DNA from 4 places in the Mesorhizobium sp. B2-3-2 genome. Region 3 is predicted to be linked to each of the others. Evidence: riboswitches for the same ligand, from Rfam matches in the RefSeq annotation. Region 3 holds a riboswitch; each other region holds the start of a gene.
What was found. A riboswitch is a leader RNA that binds a small molecule or an ion and turns the genes downstream of it on or off. The one in region 3 is predicted to bind cobalamin.

Region 1 (3,490 bases), on a different contig from region 3:
CGCTCAGCTTGCGGACGAACTGAAGGGCAGCATCGCGCACCTCGTCATCGGTTGCCGGCGGATCAAAATTGAACAGGGTCTTGATGTTTCTGCACATCGCTTCCGTATCTCCTCTTGTCCTGAAGCCGTTTCAATCGGGATGCGTTCTATCCTCAATCATGATCGTGTCAAAAACCGGCAACGGCCGCGTGCCTCAATCCGCGTCCAGCGGCTCCGTCCCGACCGGCTTGCCGTCGCGGGACAGCCTGATCTTCTCCACCTTGTCCTCGGCTGCCTTGAGCAAGCGGTCGCAATGCACCTTCAGCGCCTCGCCGCGCTCGTAGATCCTGATCGACTGGTCGAGCGGCACATCGCCACGCTCCAGATCATCGACGATCTTCTCCAGCGCGTCGAGAGCCTGTTCGAAGCTCATAGCCTTGACGTCTTCGTTGGTTTCACCAGCCATCATTCATCCTTTCATCAGTCGCCCGACATGGGCGGCGACCGAAAATGCCAATCCCTGCAGATCGTAGCCGCCCTCGAGCAGGCTGACGAGCCGGTTGCCGCTGTGGCGCGCCGCGCGCTGCATGAGCTGGCCGGTCGCCCAGTCGAAATCATCCTCGGTCAGGTTGATCTCGGCCAGCGGGTCGCGATGATGCGCGTCGAAACCGGCCGAAATGATGATCAGGTCGGGTGCAAAATTGTCGAGCGAGGGCAGCACGCGCGACAGGAAGGCATCGCGGAACGCGTCGCTGCCGGTTTGCGGCGCAAGCGGCGCGTTGACGATGTTGCCCGCGCCGGTTTCGTTCTTTGCTCCGGTGCCGGGGTAGAGCGGCATCTGGTGGGTCGAGCAGTAAAGCACGGACGGATCGTCCCAGAAAATATCCTGCGTGCCGTTGCCGTGATGCACGTCCCAGTCGACGATGGCGACACGTTCGATATCGTGTTTGCGCTGTGCATAACGTGCGGCGATGGCCGCCGTGTTGAACAGGCAGAAGCCCATCGCCGTCGCTTTCTCCGCATGATGGCCGGGTGGCCGGGCGGCGACGAAAACGTTGTCTGCCCTGCCGGCAAAGACGTCGTCGACGGCGGCGTTGGCGGCGCCGATCGCGGTGATCGCCGCTTGCCAGCTCTTCGGGCTGGCCGTTGTGTCGGCATCGATGCGGGCGATGCCCGTCTCGGGAATGGCGGCGCGTACCCGCTCGACGAAATCCTCGGGATGCGCGTAGAGAATGGTGGCCTCGTCGCCTTCCGGCGCCTCGAGGCGGTCGAGCGCGGCAAAAGCCTCCTCGTCGAGCACGCGCTCGATGGCGCGCAAGCGGTCCGGCCGCTCCGGATGGCCGGGTGGCGTGATGTGCTCGAGGAAGATCGGATGGGTGTAGAGACGAGTGGCCATGCTCCCTATCTAGTGCCCCGGAGCGGCGATAGCCATGCGTTGCGGCCTGATGGCTGGGGAAAATCGCGCCTGCGTCCATTCGCGTCGCCGCGGGGATTGGCGGCGCGGAGGCTTCGTCGTAAAGTCCCGGCCGCTGCCTGGTGCCCGCTGCGAGCGGGAGAATCGGGAACACGGTTTGATCCCGTGGCGTGCCCAACGCTGTAAGGGGGACCGCGCCGGTAAATGCCACTGTCGATGACGGGAAGGCGCCGGACGCGGGTTGATCCCGAGCCAGAAGACCGGCCTGGCAGGCATCGTCATCCGCATGGTCAGGCGGACGGCAGTTGATTGCAATCGCAAGGGGACAAGCGATGCCGGACGATATGACCATCCCCGTGGGTGACGGATTCGACCAGATGGCGCGCGATGCGGTCTACCGCGCCATGTTCACGCGGCGCGATGTCCGCAGCTATTTTACATCAGAGGCCGTCGATGACGAGGCGCTGGCACGGCTGCTGCTTGCCGCCCATCACGCGCCATCGGTCGGCTTCATGCAGCCATGGAATTTCATCGTCATTCGTGGCACCGCACGACGGGAACAGGTGCGCGACCTGTTCCTGGCGGCGCGCGAGCAGGAATTGCCCGCCATCGAAGAAGAGCGGCGGGCGCTCTACCGCAAGCTCAAGCTGGAAGGCATCTGCGAAAGCGCGCTCAATATCTGCATCACCTGCGACCGCCGACGCTCACAGGGTTCGCCGCTGGGACGCTGGCACAATCCCGAGATGGATCTCTACAGCACGGTCTGCGCGGTGCAGAATTTCTGGCTGGCGGCACGCGCCGAAGGCGTCGGCGTCGGCTGGGTCAGCATTATCGAGGCGCGGGCGTTGAAAGATCTTCTGTCGATTCCCGAGCATGTGACGCCGGTGGCCTATCTCTGTGTCGGCCGCGTCTCCGAATTCGCGCCGAAACCGGACCTCGAAACACATGGCTGGGGTCGACGGCTGCCGCTGCCCGAGCTGATCATGAGCGAGACGTTTTGCGGACAGGGCGAAGTGCCGCTCAAGTCAACGATCGCCCGCCTCAAGGTGGCAACATGCGAAAAATCTGGCAAACCCTTGATTTGATTGCCGCTACGGCATGCTCAGCGCTGCCGGCGGCCTGCGCCTTGTCCTGAGCATCTGAACCTGGAAGCACCTCGGCTATCCGCCTTCAGGCGGCTGTGGCACCCTTCCTCAACAATCCTTCGAGCAGTTGCTTGAATGCCGCCACCACGGTCTTTGATGTCGCTTCCGGGTCGTTCGAATTGGCGATCCGCTGCGCCGCCTGACTGCTCGCCCCGTTGATCAGCCGTGCCGCGGTCTCGGGGTCGACGCCCGAGACGACCACCCCGTCGCCCTGCAGCGTCGTCAGGTGATCGGTCATCGACGCGACGCAGGCATTGGCGTTCGGCCATTGCGCGGGATCCCCCAGCACGGCCGGACCGTCCCGGAACATGATTCGCTGGATTTCCGGCTCCAGCGCCATTTCGATGTAGCTCGTGCATTCGTCGACGAAGCTTTGCCAGCGGGTCGGTGCTTTCGCTGCAACCTCATTCACCCGTGCCGCCATCTCGGCGTCGATCTCGGCGATGACCGCCTGCAAGAGCCCCTTCTTGTCGCCGAAATGATGATAAAGCGCACCGCGCGTCAGTCCTGCCGATGCGGTGAAATCGTCCATCGACGCTTCGGCATAGCCGATCGTTCCGAACGCATGCCGGGCCGCGGCAATCAATTTGGCGCGCGTTTCGGCGATCATTTCCTTGCGGGGCTTGTGCATCTCTTCTGGCCTTATCCACATACGTTCCGTATGCCAATTGACATACGCAACGTATGATCTATTTAGTGTTCATACGCATCGTATGTAATTTCCGAATCGCCTTTTGTCGAGGAACGGACCATGCAGAACCCCTATTCCGAGATTTTTCGAGCCCCTGGTGCCAAGGGCTTTGCCGCTGCAGGCTTCATGGCGCGCCTGCCGATCGCCATGGCGCCGATCGGCATCGTGGCGATGCTGTCGCAGACGCGCGGCGAATACTGGCTGGCGGGCGCCGTCTCGGCGACGTTCGCGCTGGCCAACGCTTTCCTGGCGCCGCAGATC
Region 2 (3,490 bases), on a different contig from region 3:
GCGGAAATAATTGAGCAGCCCGTCCAGTTCCTCGCGCGGCAGCGTCGAGGCTTCGATCAGCCTGATATCCTCGTCATGGCTCTCGCCGGGCAGCAGCGCCAGCTTTATGCCGCGCTCGCGGGCAACCACGGCCAACTGGTCGCAGCCGTAGCGCCACCACTCGTAACCGCCGAGAATACGCACCAGGATGACTTTGGCGTGACGGGCGACGCTGTCGATCCAGAGGTCGACGGACATGGGGTGTCGCAGGTCGCGTAGCGCGGCCAGCCGCATCGTGGGCAGCCGATCGGCGTCGCCTTTCCAGGCCGCCGCCAGTCCGGCAAGGTCGCTGTCGGTGAAGGACAGCGCCACCATGTCCGCCGGCGTCTGCCGCAGATCGACCGGCTCGGCGAGATCGTCGAGCGAGGCGGATGTGGTGGCGAGGATGTGCATCGCGATCGGTGTTGCGTCAGCCGGCGAGGATATGCTCGATCGCCGGGCGGTTCAGCCCCTTGAGACCGATGACGACCAGGCGCGAGCGGCGGTCGTCGTCAGCCGTCCAGGCGCGGTCGTAGTAATGATTGACGCGCGGACCGACGGCCTGCAGCAAAAGCCGCATCGGCTTGCCGCCGACCTCGACGAAGCCTTTCACCCTCAGCACGTTTTCCTGTTCGGCGGCGGTCGCGACGCGCTTTGCCAGGTCGTCCGGGTTGGCGATCGAGGGGATGTCGACGATGAACGTGTCGAAGTCGTCATGCTCGTGGTCGAAGGCGCCGTCATGATGGGACTTGCGGTTCTCGATGTCGTCCTCGACGGCGAGGCCCAGCCCGAGCAGCACGGACGGGTCGACCTTGCCATGAGCCGTCGGCACGACCTTCACGGCGCGAGCGGAGTGTTCGCCAATGATGGCGTTGGCGCGAGCCGAACCTGCGGCATCCATCAGGTCGCTCTTCGACAGGATGATGAGGTCGGCGCAGGCGATCTGATCCTCGAACACCTCCTCGACCGGGTCGTCATGATCGAGGCTCTCATCCTCGGCGCGCTGCGCCCGCAGGGCGTCCATGTCGTTGGCGACGCGCCCCTCCGCCAATGCCGGACCGTCGACCACGGCGATCACACCGTCGACCGTCACGCGGCTCTTCACCGTCGGCCACTGGAAGGCCTGGACCAGCGGCTTCGGCAAAGCCAGGCCTGAGGTTTCGATCAGGATGTGGTCGACCTTCGGCGTCAGCGACAGGATCTGGTCGAGCGCCGGGACGAAATCGTCGGCGACGGTGCAGCAGATGCAGCCATTGGCCAGTTCGACGATGTTTTCCTCCGGGCAGGTGTCGATGCCGCAGCCCTTGAGGATCTCGCCGTCGATGCCGATGTCGCCGAATTCGTTGACGATGATGGCGATACGCTTGCCGCCGCCCGCGTTTTCCAGGAGGTGGCGGACCAGCGTGGTTTTGCCGGCACCCAGGAAGCCGGTGACGACGGTACAGGGGACGCGGGAGAGAGTGGCGGCGGAAACTGCGGCGGTCATGGTCAGTCCTTCAACAGGTCAAGGGGTGGAATGCGGGCCACGAGGCCGCGCTTGAGGGAATCGGGCCGGCCACGCCAGGGGATAAGGCCGTCGGTCGAAGTGGCGAAGAGTTTCGCGCCGGTGACGAGGTCGGCGCCGCTGGCGATGTTCAGGTCGCCGAAGACATAACTCCAGCAGCCGTCGCGAAGGATCGCCGCACTGAGGCGGCGCTTGCAGTTGCCGAGGCATTCGACGGTGCGGACGCGGATGTTTTCGGCCGAGGCGGCTTGGCGCGTGTCTTGAGCCAAAGCTTCGCCGGCGCGGGGATGGGCGTCGGAACCGGTCTCGTCGCGGCAGGAAGCGCAGACGATAACAGTGACGCCGGCCAGGGCGTCGCTTTCGCCAGACAAAATGTCCGCTGTTTCAGCCGGGAAACTGCTGTCGCGTTCCAAATCGGGCTCCTTGCCCGGAAAACCCGCCGGGCGATCGGATTCTTATGTCTCAGACGGCAGGTCTCCTGGCTCGCGGGTCATCGCCTTCGTGCCGCCTTCCCGGGACCGTCCCAGTGGTTTTCGGCCTTGGCTCGTCGCTTACAGTTGCGGGGACAGCCGCGGATTTGAAATCGAGATTTCGCACCGCATTCCCTCTTGGCTCCTCCCTTTGCCGAGAGGAGACCGTCTGGATGGGATTTAGGCTCTTGCAGGCGGCGGTGTCAACGCGCGTCTACGACACGGCAATGTCGGCGAGCGGCTGCCCAAGGTCGCCGGCGGGCGTAACCTCAATCCGTTCGAGGCCGAGCCAGCCCTGCATCTGCGCCAATTCCTGGAAGAGTTGCGCGGCGGTTTCAGGCGGCGCGCTGGGCTCGGCATAGGCCGCGTGGACGCGTAGCACGCCGGCCGGCCGGTCGGCCTTGAGGTCGACGCGCGCGACGATCCTGTCGCCGAGCAGGAAGGGCAGGACGTAATAGCCGTATTGCCGCTTTTCGGCAGGGGTGTAGATTTCTATGCGGTAGTGGAAATCGAACAGCCGCTCCGTGCGCGAGCGCTCGAAGACGACCGGATCGAACGGCGCCAGCAGGGCCCGGGCCTCGATCCTGCGGGGAATGCGGGCCTCCTTGTGGAGGTAAGCCGGTTTGTTCCAACCCTCGACACGCACCGGCACCAACTCGCCTGTTTCAACCAGTTCCTCCAGCCGGCCCTTCATGTCGGCCGGCGACAGGCGGAAATAGTCGCGCAGGTCGCTTGCTGTCGCGACGCCATGGGCGCGGGCGGAGATCCGCAGCAATTCCCGATGCGCGTCCTCCGCTGATGGCACCGGCAGATCGAGGATTGCCTGCGGCAGCACGCGCTCGGGCAGATCATAGAAGCGTTCGAAGCCACGGCGGTGTGCGGTGGTGATGCGTCCTGCCCAGAACAGCCATTCGAAGGCATGCTTGGCGTGGCTCCAGCCCCACCAGCCGCCGGATCCTTTCTGGCCTTCGAGCGCGGACGCAGCTATCGGACCGCGCTCCGCGACCTCGCGGTAGATCTCTTCTATATAGGCGGCGTGCTCGCGCCCCCATTTGGCCAGTCCCAGGTACATTTCATCGCCGCGCTCGGCGCGCTGCATGCGCCAACGCATCAACGGATAGGTCTCGACCGGCAGGAACGAGGCCTCGTGGGCCCAGTACTCGAACACCGTGCGCTTGCGCGTGACGGCGGCGTTGTCGAGCAAGGTGAACGGGTAGGGGCCAAGGCGCGAATAGAGCGGCATATAATGAGCGCGCACCACAGCGCTGACGGAATCGATCTGCAGCAGGCCGGTACGCGAGAGCACACGGGCGAAGTGGCGTCGGTCGGGCGTGCCGGCGGGGCGGGGATCAGTGAACCCTTGGGCGGCGAGCGCGATGCGCCGGGCCATGGCGAGCGAGATCTTTTCCTTCATTCGGATGCGACTCTGAGGCTTGTTGAACGTCGTTCGGACAGTGATTCCAGCGATGCTAGCAGGGTTTTGGCGGCAACTCTGTCA
Region 3 (3,490 bases):
CCCAACTGGTATTCATGTCGGCCATGATGTTGTCGCCGCCGGCCGCGGAAATCATGGCGTTGGGAATGGCGAACTTGCCTGATGTGAACGGCTTGTCCTCGCCGGAATCATAGAGGAACACGCGCGTTCCCCTGCGGTCGCCGACCTTGGCCGTGATTTCGGCGAGCTGCGCCTTCCAGCCGGAGACGAGCTTATCCGCCTCGGCCTCCTTGCCGAAGATCTTGCCCAGCTTCTCGACATCGCCATAGAGCAGCTCCATCGACGCGGCAGGCCGGTTCTTGTCGAGATGGACGCAGCTTTCCGTCAGCACCAGGGTCTTGATGCCGTGCTGCGCCAGCGTATCGGGCGTCACCTCGCCGCCCGGCTTCATGCCGTAGTACCAGCCGGCGAAGAAGAAGTCGGGCTCGACAGCGACCAGGTTTTCCAGCGTCGGATATTTGGGCGCCAGTTCCGGGATCGAGCCTTGCTCGGCCTTGAATTCGGGGCCGACGTTGTACCATCCGGTGATGCCGGTCAGGCCGACGATCGACGGCTGCAGCTTCAGGGCGAAGGCCATCTCGGCCATGTTGAGATCGTGAATGACGGCACGCTTCGGGGGCGCGTCGAACGTCAGCGGCTTGCCGCAGTTGTCGACCGTCACCGGAAAGGCGAAGGCCGTAGAGGCCAGCAGGGAGAAGGCAAGAGACACGGCAAGGCGTTTCACGGATGTTGCTCCTTTGTTGAACAGGATCTGCCGGAAATGGCTTCGATCACGAAGATGGCGCGGCACGGTTCGGAACCTCGAACACCGTCAGCTCGCGGTCCTCCGTCGGGTGGCGGAACCTAAAGACGTCGACACCGAAGATCTCGCGGATCAGCTGCTGGGTGAGTGCTTCGCGTGGCGGCGCCAGCACATGCAAGCGGCCATGGCTCATCACCGCGACCCTGGTGGCGAAAGGCGTCACCAGCGCCAGATCGTGCAGCACCGCGATCACGGTCATGCCGAGGCCTGCCACCAGTTCGAGCAACTCGCTGCGCGCCCGCGGGTCGAGATGGTTGGTCGGCTCGTCGAGGAATAGGATCTTCGGCTCCTGCGCGATGGCGCGGGCAAGCTGGGCGCGCTGGCGCTCGCCGCCCGACAGCGAGCCGATGGTGCGGCCAAGCAGCGGCAACAGCCCGGTCCGGCGCAGCGCCTCGACGACAATGTCGCGTTCCTCGCTCCTGTGCCTGCGGCCGGCATGCGGAACCCGGCCGAGCTCGACATAATCGATGACCGCCAGTCGTGGATCGGGTTGATCGGTCTGGCCGACGACGGCGATGTGCAGCGCCCGCTCGGCGGTCGAAATCCTGTCGAGCCGGCGCGCGGTGAGCTTCACTTCGCCCGAACTCGGCCGCAGCATGCCCGACAGCATGCGCAGCAATGTCGTCTTGCCGGCGCCGTTGGGACCGATGATGGCGAGACGGTCGCCCGCCGCCACCGAAAGGCTGACCGGATGCACCAGATGCAGGCCATCCGCCGCCGCGGCCAGATCGCGGGCCTCGAGAAGCGGCGCGGTCATGGGCAATTCCTTGCAGGGCCTGCCGGAATACGGGCCAGCGTCTTGCCTGCCAGTCCTGCCGGACGCTGGCCTGAATTCACCTCGGTGGCGATATCGCGGCAAAGCGTGCACACGACGATGCGATGCATGGGAATGCAGTGAATGCGATCGATGGCGCCGTCCAACTTCCGTCACTTTCAAAAATGGCGACGGAAGGAAGCTGGCTTGAACCGGTCGACAAGACCGAACCCGCGTCTCCTCCCGGCACACCCCGTCCGGTCAACTCATGCAGATGGCAGGTCTCCTGGCTCGCGGGTCGTTGCGCCATCCTGCCTTCCCAGCCTTGCCGGCCAGTGGCTTTTTCGGATTTTGCTCGCCGCTTACAGTTGCGGGGGCAGCCATGGCTTCGACCCGAAAGGTGGGCCTCACCATGTTCCCTTTTCACCCCTCGCCTTGCGGCGCGGGGACCATCACGAGTCGCAGCCTAGGATGCAGGCAGCGTCAAGGCAAGGTCGATGTATGTTCTGTTATAACAATACATTCGCATGGTCAATCACTATCGCGTGCCACCAGTTCCAGCGGCCAGACCTCGCGAATGATCTCTGGCCCTTTCGCGCCGGCGAAAGCCGGGAGCGAGGCGAGCAGGATTTCGCCAAGCCGCCGCCCCATCGGATCCAGGCTCGGACGAAAGCCGGTCAGCGCCGGCGAGAAATAACGGCAGAGCGGCGTGTCGACGATGACGATCACCGCGACATCATGGCCGGGCTTGATCCCCATTTCGGCGAGCGCTTTGCAGCCGCCGAGCGCCATCGAGTCGTTGTTGAAGATGATCGCGGTCGGCGGATCCTTCGACCGCATGACTTGCGGTGTCACCGCGTAGCCACCGGCTTCGTTGATGAAACCATCCACAATCAGGGCGGGATCGACTTCGATGCCGTGCCGCCGCAGCGCCTTGCCATAGCCCTCCAAAAACAGATAACCGAAATTCAGGTCAAGCGACGGCCGGATGGCGGCGATGCGGCGGTGGCCGCGCGCGACCAGTCGGTCGACTGCATCGGCGCCCGCCTTCTCGAAATCCAGGTCCAGAGAAGGATAGTTGTCGTCGCCGGACCGGCTTCGGCCGAGCGTCGCGAAGGGAAAGCCTGCCTTGCTCAGATAGTCGATGCGATCGTCCTCGCGCCGCGTCCAGGCCAGCACGACGGCATCGGCACGACGTGTCTCGACGACACGGCGCAGGCGCTCCTGCTGATAGTCGCCCGGCGCGCCCATGACGATGATCAGGTCGAGCCCATGTTCGGCCAGTGCCGCTTGCAGCCCACTCAAAAACGGGATGAAAAACGGCTCGCCATATTCCTGGTCGCCCGGATGCGGCTGGAGCATGAAGGCCACGGCATGCGTGGTGCCACGACGAAGGTTCCTGCCCGACTGGTTCGGCGAATAGTTGAGTTGCCGCGCCGCGTCTAGCACGCGCTGGCGCGTCTCGGCATTGACGTCGGCGCGCCCGTTAAGCGCGCGCGAGACCGTGCCGATCGAAATATTCAGATGCCGTGCAAGATCGTGAATGCTGGATGCCAAGACCTCCCCCTCCTGCTTCTGGCTAGCACCAGCCGGTCGTGCGGCCAAGGCGTTTCAGAACCGACGGTACAAATCCGATTGACAATATACGCCATCGGGTGTGTCATCGTAAACGTTTACGGAAGTCATTTACGGACTACCGTGGTGCCAGCCAGGAGGGGTTGGCCGGAGGAGCGCTGGATGATGCACGTCGTCCTGGTCGGGTGCGGAGCCATGAGCAAAACCTGGCTCGAGGCCGCCCGCCAATCCCCTGCCGTCAGGATCGTCGGCCTCGTCGACCTCGACGCCGACAGGGCGCGCCAGCGGGCCCGCGAATATGACCTCGCCGGGGTCGCGATCGGGACCGATCTCGACGCCATTCTCGACCAGACCAGACCCGATGCAGTGTTCGACGTGGT
Region 4 (3,490 bases), on a different contig from region 3:
CGCTGTGAAGCTTACGGCACAAGCGCAGCGTGCCGTTCGCGTACCCAGTCGTGGAAGCGGTGAAGGTCGTATTCCTCCGGCATCAGCACGCCGGCCTTGTGGCGCATAGAGCGCAGCCCTTTCTGGTTGACCTCGCAGATCGCGGCATCCTCCTCCAGCACCTGGGTGCCGAAACCGACGATATTGTCGATGTCGGTGGCGGCGAGCGCGTCGGGCGCGAACAGCCATTCGGCGGTCAACTCGGTCTGTTCGGGGCCAAGCGGCACCAGCCGAACGGACCTTACATAGTCGACGTGGCCGACGATGAACATCGAGGGCAGGCTGGTGGCATAGGTCTGGCCGGCGGCGCGCTCGGCCGGTGTCAGGCCCGAAAAGACCGGCCCATGAGCCTGACCGTCACGCGACCATGTTTCGGCACCCGCCCGCAGCCCGCCGGAAAACTCCGGCGCGTCATTGTCAGCGTGGCGGACCCATTCGGGATCGTCGTGCCGGCCCATCAGGCCGCGGCCATAGATCGGCACCAGTCGCGACAGGTCCTTGTGGACGCCCGGGCAGTGCAGGCATTCGTTGAAGTTTTCCCAGAATATCTTCCAGTTGCAGTTCATTACCTTGCGCAGCACATGGCCTGATGCCAGCGATTCCAGCGGCCAGTTGCCGAGATCGCCGGAGGCCGGGTCGAAGGATGAGTGCGCCGAGCCGGCGGCATCTTCCGCGAGATTGACGAAGACGAAGCCGCGCCAGACCGACAGCGCGACGCGATAGAGCGGATGGTCCGCCTTGTCGAAACCGTCGGGCAGCATTTTCGACGGCACGCGTACGAGATCGCCGCGCAGCGAATAGGACCATGCGTGATAGGGGCAGGTGATCAGCCGCGCCTTCAACCGGCCAGCACTTTCCTGGCAAAGCTGCGAGCCGCGATGCCGGCAGGTGTTGTGGAAGGCGCGCAGTTCGCCGGTGTCGTCGCGCAGCACGACGATCTCCTGAGTGCCGACACGGAAGGTGCGGAAAGCCAGCGGTTGGGCGAGATCAGCTTCACGGCAGACGAGCAGCCAGTTCCTGTACCAGATGGCGTCGAGGTCGCGCTGGTAGGCAGCTGCATCCCAATAGGCCGAGGACGGCAATGTCGGCTCGGCCCGGGTGAGGCCGTTATAGGGGGCGTGCTGGCTCTGGACGGGCTGCATGGCTGGCCTCCTGTGAGGATGGCAGCCGACACCCGGCCACGGAAATTGTCAATTGCAGCGGAGCAGGCGGCCGGACGGCGCTAAAGCGCTTGTCGTCGTCGGAATTTGGTTTGCCGGATGCTGCGATTTTCCCTATAGTCACACTCGTCGTCGGTTCCGATTGGAGCCAAGAGGGAATGCGGTGCGGGCAGATTTTCTGCCCAATGCCGTGGCTGCCCCCGCAACTGTGTGCGGTAGTCCTCTCCATATGCCACTGAAGATTTTTTCTTCGGGAAGGTGGGGAAGGGCGCTGATCCGCGAGCCAGGAGACCTGCCGGCGACAGGAAACTGACTTCGATGCCCTCGGGTGGAGGGCGAAAGGACAAGACATGAATACCGCTTCCGTCTCGCTCGGCGCCTCCGTTTCCTCGCAGTCCCGCTTGATGCAGCTCGCTCTCGCTGGATTCCTGGGCCTTTTCGTGATGGGCTTCGTCGGCTTCTCGCATATCGATGCGGTCCACAATGCCGCGCACGACTATCGTCATTCGATGGCGTTTCCCTGCCACTGATAGGGATCTGACATCATGAACCTGTTTCGCAACGTCGTGTTCATCGCGGCGATCGCAGGGCTCGTGGCCGGCGTCGTTCTCGCCTGCATGCAGGCCTATGCCACCGTGCCGCTGATCCTGAAGGCGGAAGTCTACGAACAGGCCGGCGGCGGCCATCACCACGACCATGCCGCGCCGGCTGCAACGGACACCAACGCCATGAGCTCCGCCGCCCCGGCGGGAAATGCCATGAGCACGGCCGCGCCCGCGCCTGCGGAAGCAGCCGCTCCGGCGGCGGAAGACGAAGGCTGGGCGCCGGCCGACGGTTTCGAACGTTTCGCTTTCAGCGTGCTTGCCAATATCGTCACCGGCATCGGCTTCGCGCTGATCCTGGTCGCGGTCTCCGAATTCGCCGGCGGCATCGGCAACTGGCGCCAGGGCGTGTTCTGGGGCCTGGCTGGCTTTGCCGTGTTCACGCTGGCGCCGGGCCTTGGCCTGCCGCCGGAACTGCCGGCCATGCCCGCGGCCGACCTCACCCAACGCCAGATCTGGTGGTGGGCAACGGTGGCGGCAACGGCGACCGGCCTTGGCCTGATCGCCTTCCGCAAGTCGCTGCCGCTGGCGATCCTCGCCGTGGCCTTGATGGTGGCGCCGCATATTGTCGGCGCGCCGCAGCCCGACAGCTACGAGACGGCGATCCCGGAGGGGCTGCATCACCAGTTCGTGGTGGCGGTGACGGTGACCAATCTGGTGTTCTGGGTGGTGCTCGGCGCCGTCGTCGGCGTGGTGCGCGGACGCTTCACCGGCACCGCGACCAGCCTGCGCGACAGCTTTGCGTGATCGCGGTAAGCTGACCTTCATTATCGGCGGTGCGCGCTCCGGCAAAAGCGCGCATGCCGAAACGCTCATGACGGCGCTGCCCTCGCCATGGGCCTATATCGCCACCGCGCAAGCTTATGATGAGGAGATGCGCGAACGCATCGCGCTGCACCGCTCGCGGCGCGGCGAAGGCTGGACGACCATCGACGCGCCGGTCGATCTCGCCGGCGCGCTGGAGGCGTTGCCTGATAATCAGCCGGTTCTGGTCGACTGCCTGACGCTGTGGCTGACCAACCATATGCTGGCCGAACATGACCTCGAGCTGGAATGCCGGCGGCTGGCGGACGTGCTGTCGCGGGCGCGCGGGCCATGGTTCGTGGTCTCAAACGAGGTCGGCCAAGGCATCGTGCCGGACAATGCACTGGCGCGCCGCTTTCGCGATGCCGCAGGCCGGCTCAACCAGCAGGTCGCCGCAGTCGCCGATACTGTGCTGCTGATGGTGGCGGGGCTGCCGCTCAAGGTGAAATGAGATGACCGATATCGACGAAAAGAACGAAGAGCGCCACCGCGCCAAGATGGCCAAGCGCAAGGCGGTGCAGGATGCCGAGGTGGCGGCCAAGACGATCGAGAAGGGGCTGCTGATCGTCAATACCGGCCCGGGCAAAGGCAAGACGACAGCCGCCTTTGGTCTTGCGCTCAGAATGCTCGGCTATGGCAAGCGGGTCGGCGTCGTACAGTTCATCAAGGGCAAGTGGCACACCGGCGAGAAGGACGCCTTCGCCGCCTTTGGCGACCGCGTCGTCTGGCACGCGATGGGTGAGGGTTTCACCTGGGAGACGCAGGATTTGAAGCGCGACATCGCCGCGGCCGAAGCCGCATGGAGCAAGGTGCTTGAGCTGATGGCCGATCCGTCGATCAGCCTGCTGGTGCTGGATGAGCTGAATATCGCGCTGCGCTACGATT

Region 1: it holds a riboswitch for cobalamin, as region 3 does, so the genes downstream of both, bluB (5,6-dimethylbenzimidazole synthase) here and FJ964_RS04165 (ABC transporter ATP-binding protein) in region 3, are expected to answer to the same signal.
Region 2: it holds a riboswitch for cobalamin, as region 3 does, so the genes downstream of both, FJ964_RS27700 (DUF1636 family protein) here and FJ964_RS04165 (ABC transporter ATP-binding protein) in region 3, are expected to answer to the same signal.
Region 4: it holds a riboswitch for cobalamin, as region 3 does, so the genes downstream of both, FJ964_RS27875 (CbtB domain-containing protein) here and FJ964_RS04165 (ABC transporter ATP-binding protein) in region 3, are expected to answer to the same signal.

What each region holds. Positions count from the first base shown of each region.
Region 1 covers NZ_VFWA01000005.1:133,387-136,876, forward strand. Annotated here, with positions in the region: gene FJ964_RS14765 (DUF2277 domain-containing protein) at 1-97, opposite strand, end outside; gene FJ964_RS14770 (exodeoxyribonuclease VII small subunit) at 194-445, opposite strand; gene FJ964_RS14775 (histone deacetylase family protein) at 449-1,375, opposite strand; cobalamin riboswitch at 1,497-1,677, shown strand; gene bluB (5,6-dimethylbenzimidazole synthase) at 1,726-2,478, shown strand; gene FJ964_RS14785 (TetR/AcrR family transcriptional regulator) at 2,564-3,169, opposite strand; gene FJ964_RS14790 (MFS transporter) at 3,290-3,490, shown strand, end outside.
Region 2 covers NZ_VFWA01000019.1:57,678-61,167, forward strand. Annotated here, with positions in the region: gene cobN (cobaltochelatase subunit CobN) at 1-432, opposite strand, end outside; gene cobW (cobalamin biosynthesis protein CobW) at 449-1,504, opposite strand; gene FJ964_RS27700 (DUF1636 family protein) at 1,507-1,935, opposite strand; cobalamin riboswitch at 1,973-2,177, opposite strand; gene FJ964_RS27705 (winged helix-turn-helix domain-containing protein) at 2,207-3,406, opposite strand.
Region 3 covers NZ_VFWA01000001.1:848,424-851,913, forward strand. Annotated here, with positions in the region: gene FJ964_RS04160 (ABC transporter substrate-binding protein) at 1-703, opposite strand, end outside; gene FJ964_RS04165 (ABC transporter ATP-binding protein) at 750-1,538, opposite strand; cobalamin riboswitch at 1,794-2,004, opposite strand; gene FJ964_RS04170 (LacI family DNA-binding transcriptional regulator) at 2,067-3,092, opposite strand; gene FJ964_RS04175 (Gfo/Idh/MocA family oxidoreductase) at 3,273-3,490, shown strand, end outside.
Region 4 covers NZ_VFWA01000019.1:93,370-96,859, forward strand. Annotated here, with positions in the region: gene FJ964_RS27865 (MFS transporter) at 1-8, shown strand, start outside; gene FJ964_RS27870 (aromatic ring-hydroxylating dioxygenase subunit alpha) at 12-1,181, opposite strand; cobalamin riboswitch at 1,316-1,514, shown strand; gene FJ964_RS27875 (CbtB domain-containing protein) at 1,550-1,729, shown strand; gene FJ964_RS27880 (CbtA family protein) at 1,745-2,548, shown strand; gene cobU (bifunctional adenosylcobinamide kinase/adenosylcobinamide-phosphate guanylyltransferase) at 2,541-3,056, shown strand; gene cobO (cob(I)yrinic acid a,c-diamide adenosyltransferase) at 3,058-3,490, shown strand, end outside.